3 regions of the Streptomyces platensis genome follow, and region 3 is predicted to be linked to each of the others. Evidence: riboswitches for the same ligand, from Rfam matches in the RefSeq annotation. Region 3 holds a riboswitch; each other region holds the start of a gene.
The links. Region 3 has a riboswitch for cyclic di-AMP ahead of CP981_RS35395 (C40 family peptidase). Riboswitches for the same ligand answer to the same signal wherever they lie in the genome.

Region 1 (4,525 bases), 3.8 Mb from region 3:
CCGGCCGGACCGGCCGGACGAGTCGTTCTTCCCGGCCGGGGCACTGCTGCTCTTCTTCACCGACGGCGTGACCGGGGCCCGGGACCTGCTCGGCCGCTACTACAACCCGTCGGGCAAACTGCGCGGCTGCCGGTTCCCCGGCCCGGACGTCCTCGTGGACACCCTCGTGGAGGACGTGGCACGGCATACGGGCGGCGCGCCGGCCGACGACATGGCGCTGCTGGCGGTGCAGCGGCCCATGGGGGCGTAGGTGGTGGCCCCCGAGCCCGCTCAGCGCCGCAGGCTGTCCCTCGCGCCGGACAGGCTGTGCAGGCTCTGCCCGTGGGGGCCGGTGACCGCGACCGGGCGTCCGTCGAGTGCGAGGGTCAGGTGCCGGGCGTCGCCCGGGCGGGGCGCGTGGGGTGCGGAGCCGGTGATCCACGGCAGCACGGAGTGGTGCTCGTGGGAGATCCAGTGGCCGCCGCCGGGCCGCCCCTCCAGCAGCGACCGTACGAGACGCACGAACTCCTCGCGGCGGGCGGGCGGGAGAGAGGGCAGCACGGCGCTGTGGAAGATGACCAGCGTCGCCTCGGGCGGTGCCTCGGCGGCGAGCGCGGGCAGCTCGTCGATCAGATCGCCGCGCACCATCCGCGGCCGCGGCGCCGGCCGCACCGCGTCGACGGCCGCGGACAGCCGGGCCGCACGCTCCCCGTCGCCCGGCCATACGAGCGCCTGGAGCCAGCGCAGATCGTCCCGTTCGTCCACCGGGTCGAGCGGGTCCAGGTCGATGCCGGCCCGCCAGACGATCTGCGGCAGCCGTTCGGGCAGCTCGTCGGCCGCCCCTCCCGTACGGCAGGTCAACACCAGCGGGCTCTCCGGGGCCCCCAGCTCGGCCCGGAGGACGTCGCCCGCCCCGTCTCCGCCGTCGGCCTCGTACCGGTAGCGATAGCGGTCGGGGTGCAGACCCAGCCCCGCGGACGCGCCGGCCTCCAGCAGCGCCAGCGGCTGCGGCAGACGGGCGAGCAGCGGCAGCAGGGTGGCGCAGTGGGCCGGTTCGCCGGTATGCGTGGCGCGCTGCATGAACACCGCGCGCACCTCGTCCCAGTGCCGGATCGTCCACTCGCGCCAGCGTCCGTACGCGGCCGCACCGCGCGGGCCCATTTCGGCGTGCGGGCCGTCGAGATGGCGGACGGCGGCGAGCAGGAGGTCCGGCTGCTGTTTGTGGCCGGCGGGCAGCGAGCCGGACAGCAGATCGCAGAACTCCGGGTCCTGGCTGATCCGCGCGCTCAGCTCCTCGTGTGCGTCCGACCGGCCGCGCGCCTCCCACCAGGAGAACTCCCGGTACCGCTCCGCCACTCCCCACGCGTTACCGGCAGCCCGTCCGGCGTTCCCGGTGTTCCCGACGTTGACGACCATGATCCGACGTTACTGCTCTCACCCTCCGTAACTGAGGGGCACCCCTGTGCATAACGACTGGCACACAATCCGCGCGAGATCGTTTAGGGGTGGCGGGCCAACTCGCCCGGATTGCTGCCCTGCTGGCCGAAAAGGCCGCGCGGTGGCTTGCGCACAGCGCATACGGATTCGTGGGAACGCTTGGAATTCGGTCGCCGTCTCTATTACTGTCCGATAACGCAGCGCGGTCGTCCCAGCCGTCGCCCGAGGCGGCACCGCGCGCCGACGCCGAATCCCGCACGCGCTTTTCACGCACCCCCAAGCACTTCGAACTGCACCTAGGGAACCGGGGAACCACTTCCTTGGGGTGAATCGGACGCCCTCCGCCAGTGGGCGTCCGTAGGAGACCTTCCTGCTCCGAACCCGTCAGCTAACCCGGTAGGCGAGAAGGAAGGAAAGGAGTGCGCCCCCGTGGCGTCCAACAGGCCTACCCCCGAGGACCCGTCCGCCTACGAGCTCGATGACCGAGGTGCCTTCCCCGGCCCCGGTGTCGATGACGGCGACGGACCGTGGGAGGAATGGAATCCCACCGAGGAATCCACCCGTTCCGTTCGAGGCAAGCACCGCGTCGCCAAGCAGCGCGGCGGCGGATTCGCCCGCGGCGGCACCGTCCTGGGTGTCGGCGTCATCGCGGCGGTCGGCGCGAGCGGCATGGCCTCGGCCGAGGACCGTCCGCCGGTGCCGATCTCGATGCCCGACATCGGCGGCATGGCCGACGATCTCTCCGAGAAGCTGCCGGACGCCAAGGAGCTTCCCGGCATCGGCGACCTGATATCCGACGACGGCCCCGCGGCCGCCGACGCCGCCTCGGCTCCCGCCGACGGCACGGCCACCGTCGCTTCCATGGGGACGGGCGCGGACACGGGTAACGCCGCGGGCGCCGGTGAGGCGCTGCGCAGCCGCATCCTCCAGCAGGCCGACGCGCAGCAGGGGAACGCCGAGCAGGAGGCCCGTGAGGCCGCCGAAAAGGCCGCTGTCCAGCAGGCCGCAGCGGAAGCCGCCGCCCACCAGAAGTCGGCCGAAAAGGCCGCAGCAGCCAAGAAGGCGGCCGAGATGGAGGCCAAGCGCGAGGCGGAGGAAGCGGCCCGGCGGAAGGCGGAGGCCGAGCGCCTCGCCAAACTGGCGAAGAGCTTCATCGCCCCCGTGTCCTCCTACACACTCACCGCCGGCTTCGGCCAGGCCGGCGACCGCTGGGCCGCCGACCACACCGGACAGGACTTCGCCGCGCCGACCGGCACCCCCGTCAAGGCGGTGCACTCCGGCACCATCACCCAGGCCGGCTGGGCCGGCTCGTACGGCTACCGCATCGTCCTCACCCTCGACGACGGCACCGAACTCTGGTTCTGCCACCTGTCCTCGATGGTGAAGACCTCCGGCAAGGTCAGCACCGGCGACGTCATCGGCCGCGTCGGCGCCACCGGCAATGTCACCGGCCCCCACCTCCACCTGGAGGTACGCCCCGGCGCCGGCGACCCGATCGACCCGATGCCGTGGCTCCGCGATCACGGGCTCAATGTCTGACCCGTGTAACCGACGGGCTCAACGCGTAACCGACGGCCGCAACGCAGGGCCAACGGTGCAGCGCCGGCCGGAAGCGCCCGCCTGAAGCGCGCCCTCAACCGGCAAGTCGCTAGCGGTAGTTGCCCTTTGCGCGCACCTGGGGGAAGAGGAAGGAATATCTCCTCTTCCCCCGACGCTGCACCAACGTATGACCGCCTCACACAGCGCCTCACACAGCGCTTCAGACATCGCAGGCACTCAGGACACCGCAGGGACTCCAGGCCCCCGAAGCCCCCTCGGCCGCACGCCCCTCGGCTCGCTCTCCGTCTCCCCGCTGTCCCTCGGAGGCAATGTCTTCGGCTGGACGGCCGACGAAGCCACGTCCTTCGCCGTGCTCGACGCGTATGTGGCGGGTGGCGGCAATTTCATCGACACCGCCGACGCCTACTCGTACTGGGTCCCCGGCAACAAGGGCGGCGAATCCGAGACCGTCATCGGCAACTGGCTGGCCTCCCGCGGCAATCGCTCCGAGGTCGTCATCGCCACCAAGGTCGGCGCCCTCCCGGACTACAAGGGGCTGTCCCCGGCCACCATCAAGGCCGCGGTCGACGCCTCCCTCACCCGTCTGCGCACCGACTACATCGACCTCTACTACACCCACTACGACGACGAGTCGGTCGAGGTCCCGGAATTCCTCACCGCCCTCGACGACCTCGTCCGGGCCGGCAAGGTCCGCGAGATCGCCGCCTCCAACATCTCGGCGCAGCGCCTGGAGGAGTCCCTGGCCTGCTCAGCCCGCGAGGGCCTGGCCCGCTATGTGGCCCTCCAGCCCCACTACAACCTGGTCTCCCGCGACACCTACGAGGGCGAACTCGCCGAGGTGGCCGCCCGCCACGACCTGGCCGCCGTGCCGTACTACGCCCTCGCCTCCGGCTTCCTGACCGGCAAGTACCGCCCGGGGACCGCTGTCGACAGCGCCCGCTCCGGAGGCGCCGCCAAGTACGCGGACACCGACCGCGGCCGCCGCGTCCTCCAGGCCCTCGACACCGTCGCCGCCGCCCACGAGGCCGAACTCGCCACCGTCGCCCTGGCCTGGCTCGCCGGCCGGCCCACCGTCGCGGCGCCGATCGCAAGCGCCCGCACGGTGTCCCAACTCCCGGCCCTGCTGGCGGTGGGCGATGTGGCGCTTACGGAGGAGGAACTCAAGCTGCTGGGAGAGGCTTCGGCCTGACCCAGCCTGCGAGGGGGAGGAAGCGATCCACGCCCGCCCGCTTCCTCCCCCTCCCGTCCTCCCCGCCCTACTTCCGGCGATCCACCACGGCCCACGACGCAGCGGCCACCCCACCCGCCACCGCGAACACCGAAGGCCACGCCCCGATCTTCTTCGCCAACGGATGCGACCCGGCAAACGCCGCCACGTAGACACCACTCAACGCAGCCGCCGTCACATTCCCCGCCTCGCGCTGCCACTTCCGCGCGGCCACGGCCCCGGCGGCCGCCAGCGCGACCCCGCCCAGCGGGCGCTTCTTGGTCCAGCGGGCTACGGCGTAGCCGCTTAGTAGGCCGGTTGCGGCAACTGCTGCCGAGGGAA
Region 2 (4,525 bases), 1.5 Mb from region 3:
ACGCCACCACCCACGCCGATTCCCCCGTGAGCACCATGGACTTCCACCCGCAGCCCCAGGGGGGCGCGCCCAAGCCGTGGGCCTTCCCTGCCCCTGAGCGCAGCCAACTCCCCAACGGGCTCACCCTCCTGACGAGCCACCGTCCCGGCCAGCAGGTCGTCGCCGTCGAGATCAATCTCGTCGCGCCGCTGGATGCCGAGCCCGCGGGCCTGGACGGCGTCGCCACGATCATGGCGCGTGCGCTGTCCGAGGGCACCGACACGCTGGACGCGGAGGAGTTCGCCGCCGAGCTGGAACGCTGCGGCGCCACTCTGGACGCGCACGCCGACCACCCCGGCGTACGGGTCTCCCTCGAAGTGCCGGTGTCCCGGCTGAACCGCGCGCTCGGCCTGCTCGCCGACGCGCTGCGGGCGCCCGCCTTCCCGGAGAGCGAGGTCGAGCGGCTGGTCCGCAACCGCCTCGACGAGATTCCGCACGAGCTCGCCAACCCGGCCCGCCGTGCCGCGATGGCGCTGTCCAAGGAGCTGTTCCCGGCCACCGCCCGCATGTCGCGGCCCCGGCAGGGCACCGAGGAGACCGTCGCACGCATCGACGCCGCGGCCGTCCGTGCCTTCTACGACGCCCATGTACGGCCCGCCACGGCCACCGCCGTCATCGTCGGTGACCTCACCGGCGTCGACCTCGACGCGGCGCTCGCCGGCACCCTCGGCGCCTGGACCGGCTCCACGGCCGAGCCGCTGACGGCCGCGCCGATCGTCGCCGACGATACCGGCCGGGTGGTGATCGTGGACCGCCCCGGGGCCGTCCAGACGCAGCTGCTCATCGGCCGTATCGGTGCCGACCGGCACGACCGGGTGTGGCCCGCACAGGTCCTCGGCACGTACTGCCTGGGCGGCACCCTCACCTCCCGTCTGGACCGCGTGCTGCGGGAGGAGAAGGGCTACACCTACGGAGTGCGGGCCTTCGGCCAGGTGCTGCGCTCCACCGCCCCCACCTCCCCCGAGGGGTCCACGGGCGCCGCCCTGCTGGCCATCAGCGGCTCGGTGGACACCGGCTCCACCGTCCCGGCGCTCGAGGACCTGTGGAAGGTGCTGCGCACCCTCGCGGCAGAGGGGCTGACGGACGAGGAGCGGGATGTCGCCGTGCAGAACCTCGTCGGGGTCGCGCCGCTGAAGTACGAGACCGCGGCGGCCGTCGCGGGCACCCTGGCCGACCAGGTGGAGCAGCAGCTGCCGGACGACTTCCAGGCGCAGTTGTACGCCCGCCTCGCGGAGACCGGCACGGTCGAGGCGACCGCGGCGGCGGTCAACGCCTTCCCCGTGGACCGGCTGGTGACGGTCCTGGTGGGCGATGCGGCACAGATCGCCGAGCCGGTCAAGGCGCTGGGCATCGGTGAGGTGACCGTCGTCAGCGGCTAGCCCCGCCGTGGTGACGGAAGGTCATATATCGACATGCGGCTCCCGTGGTGCTTATCGGCCACGGGAGCCGCTGTATGTCCGGTTTATCGCGGCTGGTGCCGCGGTTCTTGTGGCATCCCGCACAAAAGCGCTGATCTGTTTGCCGATTGAAAGTTGCCCCGTTTAGCGTCGGTCCGGCTGTTCGTCACAAGTCCGCCACAACAGTGGCACCGGGCAGTCATCGCCGAGTCCCCGTACGGCGCGAGCCAGGGGAGCCGGGGACCCATATGTCCCTTGGGGTGAATCGGGCTCCTCTCCGAGGAGTCCGTAGGAGACCTTCCTGCTCCGAACCCGTCAGCTAACCCGGTAGGCGAGAAGGAGGGAAAGGACAAGCCAGCACATGGCGTTCATCCGTGCCACCGGGAAGCACCGTCGCACGAGCCGTCCCGTCAAGACGGGCCGCAACATCGCCGGCATAGCCACCCTCGCGGCCGGTGGTGTGGTCGCTTCCGTGGCCTCGCCGGCGCTGGCCGCGACGGACGAGGCACGCCCGCACGACACCGGTCTCCAGCAGGCCGTCGTGCTGGGGGACGAGACCGCCAGCCGTGTCGAGGCCCAGGCCGACGCGCAGCAGGCCGACGCGGAGATCGCCGCGGCGCGGGCGAAGGCCGAGGCCGTCGCCAAGAAGCAGGCCGACGAGGCCAAGCGGCGTGCCGAGGCGGCGAAGAAGAAGGCCAAGGCCGCCCACGAGGCCAAGGTGCGCGCCGCCCGCGACGCGGAGCGCAAGCGCCTCAACGCCTTCGTCGCCCCGATTTCCGACTCCTACGTCTCCACCTCCTACAAGGCCTCCAGCGGCCTGTGGTCCTCCGGCAGCCACACCGGCATCGACTTCCACGCGGCCTCCGGCACCAGCGTCCACGCGGTCGGCTCGGGCACCGTCGTCGAGGCCGGCTGGGGCGGCTCGTACGGCAACAACATCGTGATCAAGATGAACGACGGCACGTACACCCAGTACGGCCACCTGTCGTCGCTCGGTGTCTCGGTCGGCCAGCAGGTCACCCCGGGCCAGCAGATCGGCCTCTCCGGCGCCACCGGCAACGTCACCGGCCCGCACCTGCACTTCGAGGCCCGCACCGGCGCCGACTACGGCTCGGACATCGACCCGGTCTCCTACCTGCGCGGGCACGGCGTCAACGTCTGATCCGTGTCGCGCCGGTGCCGCGCCCCCTACGGGGCCTGCCACACGCCGAGCGTCCTTCCGGAGCCCCGGTCCCACGGCCGGGGCTCCGGCGTATCCGGAGTGCGGTGCGCGCACCGGTTACGCCGCGGGCCCGCGACTTCCGGCCAAAAGTTATCCATGAATAACCAGGCGCCGTCGGAAAAGCCGTGCCGGTCGAATAGAGTCACGGAAAAGTCGCCGACCGGCGGCGTTTCCAGGGGATTACGGCGGAGGCACGGAAGATGCGAGGCCATATTTCCGCGCATGCGGTGTGCACGGCGATTCGCGACGACATTGTCTCCGGTGCGCTGGCGCCGGGGAGCCGGCTGATCGAGGAGATCCTGGCGGCCCGTTACGGCGTCTCCAGAGTGCCGGTGCGCGAAGCGCTGCGCACCCTTCAGTCCGAGGGCTTCATCACCACCCGCCACCACGCGGGCGCCTGTGTCGCCGAGCCCACCGAGCAAGAGGCCGCCGACCTCCTGGACATCCGCGCCCTGTTGGAGCCGCTGGGCGCCGCCCGCGCGGCCGCCCGTCGCAGCCCGGCCCACCTCAAGGTGCTCCGCGGCCTGGTACGGCTCGGCCGCGAGCGGGCCCGTCACGGCAACCCCGCGGATCTGCGCCAACTGGACGGCTGGTTCCACGAAACGCTGGCTCAGGCGGTCGGCAGCCCCAGCCTGACCGCGCTGCTGACCCAGCTGCGCCGCAAGATCGAGTGGATGTACACGGTGGAACCGCCGTCCCGGGCCGGCGAGTCCTGGGACGAACACGGCGCGGTGCTGGACGCGGTGGCCCGGGGAGACGCGGAACGGGCGCGCGCCCTGATGGCGGCTCATGTCGAGCGCTCGCTCCCCGTCTACCGGCTGCGGCGCCCCACCGCCCCCGAGGTGAGGGATCCGAAACGGCCCGTCAACACGGCACGCGTCCGCCCTTAACAATCGCCCCGTATACAAAGAGGCGCGAAATCGACAGCTGCGGCGCGTGGCGGTACGTTATTCGATCCGTGCCTGCATTTGGCGTGCCTATTTCCGCCGGCGCTGCGTGCGCTTAATGGTGTGTGCCTTTGCGGGTGGCTCTCAGATCGCGGTCGACCCCGAATATCGTTCGCCATCGCCCCCGGATGGCGGGCGTCCCGGAATTCCCACCTATCCGTCCCCGAGGGGAATGCGCGCAGCGAAACGGCCCCGCAGCGGCAACCGATCCGGTTTCCGCTGCGGGGCCGCCGCATGCAGCAGAAGTCCTGGCGGACTCAGACGGTCTCGGGGAGCTCCTCGAGACCCTCGGCGACGAGCTTGGCGAGACGGTCCAGCGCCGCCTCGGCACCCTCGGCGTCGGAGGCCAGCACGATCTCCTCGCCACCCTGGGCGCCGAGACCGAGGACCGCGAGCATGGAGGCCGCGTTGACGGGGTTGCCATCGGCCTTGGCGATCGTCATCGGGACGCCGGAGGCGGTGGCCGCACGGACGAAGATCGACGCGGGGCGGGCGTGCAGGCCCTCGGCCCAACCGACATTGACGCGGCGCTCTGCCATGGTGTTGCCCTTCAAAGTCGTGACAGTTGTCTAGACCAGTCTCTCACGCTGCCGGGTGTGGTCCGCCAGCCCTGCGTTGCGGCCTGCGCGGCCGTGGGGCCCGGAGGAGGCCCGGTATTCCGTGTGTCCTACGGGGTCCCAGCCTGCCCCGCACCCCGAGCGTACGCGCGCCGGGTCGGTTGTCGGTGGCCGGTCGTACGCTGTCCGCATGCAGACGCCGCCGGAGCACGCGTACCCGACCCACTGGGAAGCCGACGTGGTGCTGCGTGACGGCGGCACGGCGCGGATCCGTCCCATCACCCCTGACGACGCCGAGCGGTTGGTCTCCTTCTACGAGCAGGTCTCGGACGAATCGAAGTACTACCGCTTCTTCGCGCCCTA
Region 3 (4,525 bases):
GCTGGTGCGGTCCGCCCAAATCCGTTCTCGCAGGGCAGAGTTCACCGCAACGAGCGATAGGGCTCCGTATATGTGGGTGGATCGGGTATCTCATCGCCGGCGGGGGTGGCAGTCTGGCGCCCAGCAGAAGCCCGAGGCCGCACCGGTGTCCGGAGCGGCATCCCGGGTCCGGTGCGCACCGGACCCGGGCCTCGGTGGGAAAGGGACGGCGCCTCGATGGCAGACCACCAAGCATCCTCACTGACTCTGCCGAGCGCCCCCGCCTCGGTCCGCACCGCCCGCAGCCACGCCCTCACCGTGCTCGCCGAATGGGGCCTGCCCGCCGACTCCGCACTCGCCGACTCCCTCCGGCTGATCGTCTCCGAACTCGCGACCAACGCCGTCGTGCACACCTTCGGCCGGTCGCCGGACTTCACCGTCGAGCTGCGGCTGGAGCGCGACGAGCAGCTGCGGGTCGGCATCACCGACAGCCATCCCCGCCACCCGCGCCGACTGCCCGCCGCCGTCCAGCAGGACAACGGCCGGGGCCTGGTCATCATCCGCTGCCTCGCCGCGGAAGCCGGCGGCCGGCTCTCGGTCGTCCCCACCGACTCCGGCGGGAAGACCGTCTGGATCACCCTGCCGTGGCAGAACACCGTCCGCTGACGACCTCTGCCGCACCCGGCGGCACCTAGGGGGTGTCCGCAAAGTCCCGTCGTCCGCCCGGAGGGCGGGGCTCGCGGCGTCTGGTGCGTGCGCTCGCAAGGCGGAGGGTCGTCCTCGTAGTGGGTCTACGTGGACGATCCGACAACGCAGCGAGCGTGCGTGCCAGACGTCGCGAGCCAGGCGGGACTTTGCGGACACCCCCTAGGGCTACGGCGTGGGGGAGTGGCGGGTGAAGGCTCCGCGCAGCAGGGCGCGCAAGGTGTCCGCGGCCGGGGCGCCGCCGTCGGGGCGGTAGGCCACCGAGATCCGGCGGAGCAGCTCCGGCGGGTCCAGCCGGCGGACCCCCAGCGGGGTCACGGAGCCCTCCGCCATCATCTCCGGGACCACCGCCACCCCGAGCCCCGCGCTCACCAGCGCACACACCACCGCATAGCTAGGCGACTCGCAGCGCACCGCCACACTCGCCCCGGCGGCCGCCAGCACCGCCTCCACGGCACGCCGGTTCGGGTTGGCCGGTGCCATGCTGACCAGCGGCTGACCGGCCAGCTCGGCGAGCGGCAGACGTCCGGCACCCGCCGACAGGGCATGGCCCGGCGCGGTGACCAGCACCAGTTCCTCGGTCAGCAGCGGTTCGAGCCGCACCCCCTCCGGCGGCGGCATCGCCTCGCCCGGCACATACTCGTGCGTCAGCGCCAGATCGACCTCGCCCAGCGCCACCGCTGCGGTGGCCTGCGGAGGTACGTACTCCGTGACGCTCAGCTCCACATCGGGGTGCGCGCGCCGGAACGCGTTGAGCGCGGGCGGCAGCAGATGCGTCCCGGCGGTCATGAACGTGCCGACCCGCAGTCGGCCGCCGGACAGCCCCGTCAGCCGGGACAGCTCGTGCCGCGCCTGCTCCAGCTCGTCGAGCACCCGCCGGGCCCGTACGAGCAGCAGCTCACCGGCCGCCGTCAGCCGCGCCCCGCGGTGGTGGCGCACCAGCAGCGCCGTCCCGGCCTCCCGCTCCAGCTTGGCGAGCTGCTGGGAGAGCGCGGGCGCGGTGTAGCCCAGCCGGTCGGCGGCTCTGCTGATCGAACCGGCCTCCGCCACCGCCACCAGAGCGGCCAGCCGCGTGGGGTCGTACATAAGAACCTCTTTAGGCCCCCCAAGAACATTGCCACTCCCCATTAAAGGCTCTGACCAGCGAAACTGCTCCCATGGACGGACAGCTGATGGCCTTCACCGGAGTCGCCGCGGGCATGGTCGCCATGCCGGGCGCGGACTTCGCGGTCGTGGTGCGCCACGCACTCGACTCGCGCCGGGCGGGGGTGGCGGCCGCCGTCGGAGTGGCGGGCGGGCTGCTGGTGCACACCGCACTGGCGGTCGCCGGGCTCGCGGCCGTGCTGGTGGCCGTGCCCGCGCTCTTCGGCGCCGTCCAACTCCTGGGCGGGGTCTATCTGTTGTACCTCGGCGTCGGTGCGCTGGCCGCTGCCGTCCGCCGCAGGGGGACGCCCGGCGATGCCGCGACCGCACCGGCCGACAGCCCGGCCGCCCGCCCGGCCACCGCGGGGCGAAGCCTGCGCCAGGGCTTCCTGACCAACGCCCTCAACCCCAAGGCCCCGGTCCTCTTCCTCAGTCTGCTGCCGCAGTTCGTCCCGGCCGGCGAGCCCGCGCTGCCGCGCACGCTGCTGCTCGCGACGATGGTCGTGGCCATGGCCCTGGTGTGGTTCCCCGCCGTCGCTCTGCTCGTCGACCGCCTGGGCAGCTGGCTGCGCCGCCCCCGGGTCACCCGCGCCCTGGAAGCCGTCACCGGAGCGCTGCTCACCACACTGGGCGGCATCCTGCTCGTCGAGGTCGTACTGGCCTGAAGGACGGGCACGGGCAGGCCGGCGCACCCCGGTGTCCCGCGGCGACGGCGGGGCAGCACCGTCACCGAGCCGTCCGCGGGCGGGAAGCTTCCGCGCGCCGCAGCCGTCAGCAGTGTGCTCAGTGGTGAGGTAACCCGGCCAAGTTGGCCAATCCCACTGGTAATTGATCACACGTGAGACGAAATGCCGGTCAGCCCACACGTCCATAGGACACCGCGCCACTCCAGATCCGTTCCAGCCGCACCACGCTCCCGGCCTTGGGCGCATGCCACATCCGGCCCCGGCCCGCGTAGATGCCGACGTGGTAAATGCCGCGTGCGGAACGGAAGAAGACCAGGTCACCGCGTCTGCGCACGGAGGCTGGGACATGCCGGGTGCGGACGTACTGTGCGGCGGCGGTACGGGGCAGCGCCCGCCCGGCGCGCTTGAACGAATACAGCGTCAGGCCCGAACAGTCGAAGCGGTACGGCCCTTGGGCGCCGTATTGGTAGGGCGCGCCGCTCTTGGAGGCCGCGATCCGCAGCGCGTAGGCGGACACCGTCGCGGCTTCGGCGTTCCCGGTCTCTCCTGGGGAGACGGTTGTCCCGCCCAGGGTGACCAGCGTCAGAGCGGTGACGGTGCCGGCGCGCGCCAGCAGATTCGGCGTATGCATGCGCACAGTCATGCGCAAACCCTTCGTCAGCCGCCTGCGAAGGAAGACCTGTCGGGTTCGGGCAGGCGAAGATGCCCGGCCGTGCGTACGGCTTCACCCCAAGGAGCCCTCGGCCATAAGGCCGGGACCCCGTCCTGCTCGGGTCCTCCGCTCCCGCCGATCCACAACGTCGACCGGACATCCGGTACGGCGGCGGGATTAGGCGCCCGTCCGGACCGCCCCGTCGCTGTGGCGGGGTCTTGCCGTCGAAGGGATCGTCACGCACCCGCCACCAGAATTCCGAGCTGAAAATGCCGTATGTGACATGCGTCACACTTCGCCTGAATGGTTACTTTTGTTCCCTCATGCGCTGAGGCGCGGAGCGTCGCAGCCCCTGGACCAGGGGCGAAACATCAAAGGTCCAAGGAATTGCCTCTCCCCGCGCAATTCGTCGCCTCCTCACATCGGGCCCGGACGCTACGCCGTATGCGCAGCTCCGTGTGCGTGTCGCGTCAACTCTCCGTGGCCGGCGGCATCGTCACGAGCCCGGCCCGGCGCTCGCCCTCCAGTACCCGGAGCGCCCGGGCCAGGGTCTCGCGGTGCAGCTCGCTCTCGCCCCGGTCGTGCATCAGTGTCAGCGCGTCGCGCAGTCCGGCGGCCTTGCCGACCAGTGCTTGGGCGGCCCGCAGTCCGGTGTAGGTGTCGCCGCCCCGGGCCGGGTTGATCCTGCCCAGCAGGTCGAGCACCTCCAGGTAGCGGTCGATCAGGTCGCCCTCGGCCCGTGTCAGGGCGGGCAGTGGCGGAAGTTCCGGCAGCAGCATCCGGGCTCACCGCTCGCCGAGTTGGGGGGCGGACTGCTTGCGCTGACGGGTGAGTGCGTCGATCAGGCCGTACTCCCGGGCGGCTTCGGCGTCGAAGATCTTGTCGCGCTCGATATCGGCGGCGATCCGCTCCCGGGGCTGTCCGGTGTGTTCGGCCAGCATCCGCTCCAGCATGTCGCGGGTGCGCAGCAACTCCTCGGCCTCGATCTGGAGATCGGTGGCCTGGCCCTGGACGGGCTCGTGGAGCGAGGGCTGGTGGATCAGGATCCGGGCGCCGGGCAGGGCCAGCCGCTTTCCGGGGGTGCCGGCGGCCAGCAGGACCGCGGCTGCGGAGGCGGCCTGCCCCAGACAGATGGTCTGCACATCGCACGACACGAAGCGCATCGTGTCGTAGATGGCGGTCATCGCCGTGAAGGAGCCGCCGGGGGAGTTGATGTAGAGCGAGATGTCCTGGTCGGGCGCGGCGTGTTCGAGGTGGATGAACTGCGCCATCACATCGTTGGCGGAGGCGTCGTCGACCGGGGTGCCCAGGAAGATGATGCGCTCACTGAGCAGCTTGGAGTACGGGTCCATGGTGCGCG

Region 1: linked by a shared signal. The riboswitch ahead of CP981_RS18330 (M23 family metallopeptidase) and the one ahead of CP981_RS35395 (C40 family peptidase) in region 3 are both predicted to bind cyclic di-AMP.
Region 2: linked by a shared signal. The riboswitch ahead of CP981_RS28870 (M23 family metallopeptidase) and the one ahead of CP981_RS35395 (C40 family peptidase) in region 3 are both predicted to bind cyclic di-AMP.

What each region holds. Positions count from the first base shown of each region.
Region 1 is NZ_CP023691.1:4,166,326-4,170,850, reverse strand. It holds gene CP981_RS18340 (PP2C family protein-serine/threonine phosphatase) at 1-250, shown strand, start outside; gene CP981_RS18335 (DUF2332 domain-containing protein) at 271-1,395, opposite strand; cyclic di-AMP (ydaO/yuaA leader) riboswitch at 1,680-1,834, shown strand; gene CP981_RS18330 (M23 family metallopeptidase) at 1,846-2,955, shown strand; gene CP981_RS18325 (aldo/keto reductase) at 3,143-4,165, shown strand; gene CP981_RS18320 (hypothetical protein) at 4,233-4,525, opposite strand, start outside.
Region 2 is NZ_CP023691.1:6,512,805-6,517,329, forward strand. It holds gene CP981_RS28865 (M16 family metallopeptidase) at 36-1,418, shown strand; cyclic di-AMP (ydaO/yuaA leader) riboswitch at 1,630-1,785, shown strand; gene CP981_RS28870 (M23 family metallopeptidase) at 1,798-2,598, shown strand; gene CP981_RS28875 (GntR family transcriptional regulator) at 2,859-3,548, shown strand; gene CP981_RS28880 (HPr family phosphocarrier protein) at 3,863-4,144, opposite strand; gene CP981_RS28885 (bifunctional acetate--CoA ligase family protein/GNAT family N-acetyltransferase) at 4,353-4,525, shown strand, end outside.
Region 3 is NZ_CP023691.1:8,006,836-8,011,360, forward strand. It holds gene CP981_RS35375 (ATP-binding protein) at 217-645, shown strand; gene CP981_RS35380 (LysR family transcriptional regulator) at 853-1,770, opposite strand; gene CP981_RS35385 (LysE family translocator) at 1,842-2,492, shown strand; gene CP981_RS35395 (C40 family peptidase) at 2,683-3,156, opposite strand; cyclic di-AMP (ydaO/yuaA leader) riboswitch at 3,161-3,346, opposite strand; gene CP981_RS35400 (hypothetical protein) at 3,636-3,944, opposite strand; gene CP981_RS35405 (ATP-dependent Clp protease proteolytic subunit) at 3,951-4,525, opposite strand, start outside.